DNA from 2 places in the Leclercia sp. S52 genome. Region 1 is predicted to be linked to the other one. Evidence: predicted binding sites of a transcription regulator. Region 1 holds the regulator's gene; the other holds the start of a gene.
The links. Region 1 encodes CRP, which controls carbon source genes, mostly activating them, when cyclic AMP is high. Its sites were predicted from a motif close to ATGTGANNNNNNTCACAT; they were not measured.
Positions count from the first base shown of each region.

Region 2: a site for CRP is predicted at 1,336-1,353, ahead of deoC (deoxyribose-phosphate aldolase). Genes of this name have one in related genera too.

Region 1 is NZ_CP152474.1:4,502,996-4,505,199, reverse strand. It holds gene AAHB66_RS21710 (YccS/YhfK family putative transporter) at 1-951, opposite strand, end outside; gene crp (cAMP-activated global transcriptional regulator CRP) at 1,008-1,640, opposite strand; gene AAHB66_RS21700 (OsmC family protein) at 1,950-2,204, shown strand, end outside.
Region 2 is NZ_CP152474.1:669,534-671,737, reverse strand. It holds gene deoA (thymidine phosphorylase) at 1-302, opposite strand, end outside; gene deoC (deoxyribose-phosphate aldolase) at 427-1,206, opposite strand; gene AAHB66_RS03230 (YjjI family glycine radical enzyme) at 1,467-2,204, shown strand, end outside.

The DNA of each region.
Region 1 (2,204 bases):
GCAGAATTGACCCACCGGGTTATCCGGGTGCTGACGGGCAATTTTCTCCAGCGCGCCGAGCTGCTTGTCCATGGTGAAACGGGTGGGGTAGCGATGATAGAGAATGTCGTCAGCCAGCACCCGCAGGCGGGCCGCAACGGTCTGCGCGTTCCAGCGGATCACCGCTTCGGCGTGGCTGCGCTCCACCAGCTTTTGCACCTCCTTCGGGTGATGCAGGCTGACGGAGATGTGCTCCTGTAGATCCAGGCCCACCTGGAAGGTACGCAGCAGGCGTTTGTATTCATGATTTCTGTTGGCCGCCAGCATATGCAGCTGCTGATAACAGAGGCTGATCAGATCCACCACCTTCTGCTGACGGGCCAGCAGCGGCGGCAGCGATTTTTCAGGGTCGGTGTGCTGCGTCAGCAGGGTGTATTTTGCTTCGCAATAATCTGCCAGCTGTTGATAGAGCACGCTCAGCGACTCGCGCAGCGGCTGTTCGCGCCACATCCAGAACCAGAACCAGTTAAACAGCCCGTACCAGAGCGTGCCCAGCGTATAGAGGAGCAGCGGCTCCCAGACCGGCATGTTTCCCGCCAGGCTCAGGGTAAAGATGGCCGCAATCAGCGAGGCGGGCAGCAGTCGCGCATGCAGGGCGCTGATCTCAGCCGTGACCCCCAGCGTCATCGCCAGCACGGTGAGAATGAGGGGCAGCGGAATATCCCGCGCCAGCAACAGCTGCACGGCCAGGCTACAGCCCGCGAACAGGCAGCCGCCAATAGTCAGACGCTTAAAGAAGCGTTTATGCGGGGTGTCCAGACCGGCAATGTTGCAGCAGGCAGGAACGAGGGAGAAGAGCAGACCCTGTTGCAGATGGCCGAAGATCAACCCCACAGCCACGGGGAGACACAACACCAGGGTTTGCCGCAGTGCGTAGTTAACTTCCGGGTGATAAATGAGCCTGCGCCACATGGGGATAGAGACAAAAACGGCGTGTCATCGTGCGATGCCACGCCGTTTTAGCGGAATTAACGTGTTCCGTAAACCACGATGGTTTTACCGTGGGCAGAAATCAGGTTTTGATCTTCCAGCATTTTCAGGATACGACCCACGGTCTCACGAGAACATCCGACGATCTGACCAATTTCCTGACGGGTAATTTTAATTTGCATACCGTCCGGGTGGGTCATTGCGTCTGGCTGTTTCGCCAGGTTCAGTAAGGTCTGGGCAATGCGGCCCGTTACGTCGAGGAAGGCGAGGTTACCCACTTTCTCGGACGTGACCTGCAGACGGCGAGCCATCTGCGAAGAGAGGCGCATCAGGATATCCGGGTTCACCTGGATCAGCTGGCGGAATTTCTTATAAGAGATTTCAGCCACTTCACAGGCAGTTTTTGCACGAACCCAGGCGCTACGCTCCTGACCTTCTTCAAACAGGCCCAGTTCGCCGATGAAATCTCCCTGATTCAGGTAAGAGAGGATCATCTCTTTGCCTTCTTCATCTTTGATCAGCACTGCCACTGAGCCTTTGACGATGTAATACAACGTTTCCGCTTTTTCACCCTGGTGAATCAGCGTGCTCTTCGATGGGTACTTATGAATATGGCAATGAGACAAGAACCATTCGAGAGTCGGGTCTGTTTGCGGTTTGCCAAGCACCATGCGCTGTTATCCTCTGTTATAAGCTGTCTCCAGAGTCTGGCTGTGTACCTGTACTCTGGGGTTGCAATCGAATTCTTTCCCCTGCCTGGGGTCTGGCTGTCACAATAATTAGCAGCCTGTAACGTGTGATGTCCTCTGCATACATGTGCAACGTCAATGTATTACTGTAGCATCTCGACTGTTTTAGCATAGCTTTCGCCGCCTGTCTCCTGGTGTCTCGCTTCAGCTTGATGCAGGTCGACTTCCGTTGTCAGAATTGTTACTGACGCGTAATCTGTCAGGAAAAATGCAATCCTGGAGTTAATACAAATGCAAGCACGTGTGAAGTGGGTTGAAGGGTTAACGTTCCTCGGTGAGTCGGCTTCCGGGCACCAGATTTTGATGGATGGCAACTCCGGCGATAAAGCGCCAAGTCCGATGGAAGTGGTCCTGATGGCGGCAGGCGGATGCAGTGCGATCGACGTGGTATCGATCCTGCAAAAAGGTCGTCACGATGTGACCGACTGCGAAGTCAAACTGACCTCAGCGCGTCGTGAAGAGGCGCCGCGCCTGTTCACCCATATC
Region 2 (2,204 bases), 1.1 Mb from region 1:
ATTGGCCCCAGCATCAGCGAGGTGACATCACCCACGCCGCCGGTGGAGTGTTTATCCACGATCGGGCCGTTGAGGTTAAGGCTCTTCCAGTCCAGAACGGTTCCTGAATCCCGCATCGCCATGGTCAGCGACACGCGCTCCGGCATCGCCATATCGTGGAAGAAAATGGTCATCGCCAGGGCCGCAATCTGCCCTTCAGAGATGGTATTGTCGCGAATGCCGTTGATAAAGAAACGGATCTCTTCGTCGTTTAAAGCATGACCATCACGTTTTTTACGAATAATTTCTTGTGCGAGAAACAAAATAACCCCCCTGAGGAATTAGTCGAAGGCTAACCGTAGGCCGGGTAAGCGTAGCGCCACCCGGCGAACCGGAACAACGCCGGATGGCGGCTACGCCTTATCCGGCCTACAGCGAACAATGCTATCAGTAGCTGCTTGCGCTCTTACCGTCGCCGTGACCCAGCGCTTTCAGCAGGCTGGCCAGCAGGCTGGAGGCGCCAAAGCGGTAGTGACGGGAGTCGGCCCAGTCGGCACCGAACAGCTCGTCGGCAATCGCCAGGAACTGCTGGGCGTCTTCAGCGGTACGCACGCCGCCCGCCGGTTTGAAGCCCACGGTTTTTTCCACGCCCATATCGCGGATCACTTCCATCATGATGCGAGCGCTTTCCGGGGTCGCGTTCACCGGCACTTTACCGGTGGAGGTTTTAATGAAATCGGCACCCGCTTTGATGGAGATTTCTGACGCTTTACGAATCAGCGCTTCTTCTTTCAGTTCGCCGGTTTCGATGATCACTTTCAGCAGCACGTTTGCCGCGGCGCAGGCCTCTTTACAGGCTTTCACCAGCTCAAAGCCCACCTGCTCGTTACCGGCGATCAGCGCGCGGTACGGGAAGACCACGTCCACTTCGTCAGCACCGTAAGCGATAGCGGCGCGGGTCTCAGCCAGCGCGATCTCGATATCGTCGTTACCGTGCGGGAAGTTGGTGACGGTGGCGATGCGCACGTCCGGCGTACCCTGCTCTTTCAGGGTCTTACGCGCGATCGGAATGAAACGTGGATAGATACAGACGGCCGCGGTGTTGCCCACGGCGGTTTTTGCCTGATGACACAGGGCGATCACTTTCTCGTTGGTATCGTCGTCATTCAGGGTGGTCAGATCCATCAGTTTCAGGGCGCGCAGGCTGCTTGCGGTTAAATCGGTCATAACATTCTCCCGGCGTATAGCCGTAAAATTTTACCTTGCGGGTCTGTGAGTATTCTAACATCCACCCGCATTCTCACTTCGACATTCATCACAGTTAATGAAATACGCGTACAAATTTGCATAACCGTAATGAGATCAACTTCAAATAATTTGGCTACAACTGCTGATTAAAGCGTCAGGCACACGCGCAGGATCAAAGGCGGCCGACGGGACTCTTTTTACAATCCTTCCCATTACTGCAGAACAATAAGGAAGCGACCATGTCCCCATCCAGCCCCGATGCCCTGCAACAACGTTGCCAGCAAATTGTGACAAGCCCGGTGTTAAGCCCCGAACAAAAACGCCATTTTCTGGCGCTGGAGGCGGAAAACAACCTGCCCTACCCGACGCTGGCCCCCGAAGCGCACCAGGCGCTGGAGGCGGGATTTATCTGCGATATGTTTGAGGGCCACGCGCCGTACAAGCCGCGCTATGTGCTACCCGACTATGCGGTGTTCCTGAAACAGGGTTCAGAGTGGCTTGAGCTGGAAGGGGCGAAGGATCTGGACGATGCCCTGTCGCTGTTAACCATCCTTTACCACCATGTTCCGTCCGTGACCGGCATGCCGGTGTTCCTCGGCCATCTCGATTCGCTGCTGCAGCCGTATGTTAGAATTCTAACACAAGAAGAAATCGATATTCGAATAAAACGTTTCTGGCGCTATCTCGATCGCACCCTGCCGGATGCCTTCGTGCATGCCAACATTGGCCCGGCTGATGGTCCGGTAACGCGCGCCATTTTACGCGCCGATGCAGAGCTTAAGCAGGTCTCACCCAATCTGACCTTTATTTATGATCCAGAGATCACCCCGGACGATCTGCTGCTGGAGGTGGCCAGCAACATTTGCGAATGCAGCAAGCCACATATCGCCAACGGGCCGGTAAATGATAAAATTTTCACAAAAAATGGCTTTGGCGTCGTCAGCTGTTACAACTCTCTGCCGCTGGCAGGCGGGGGC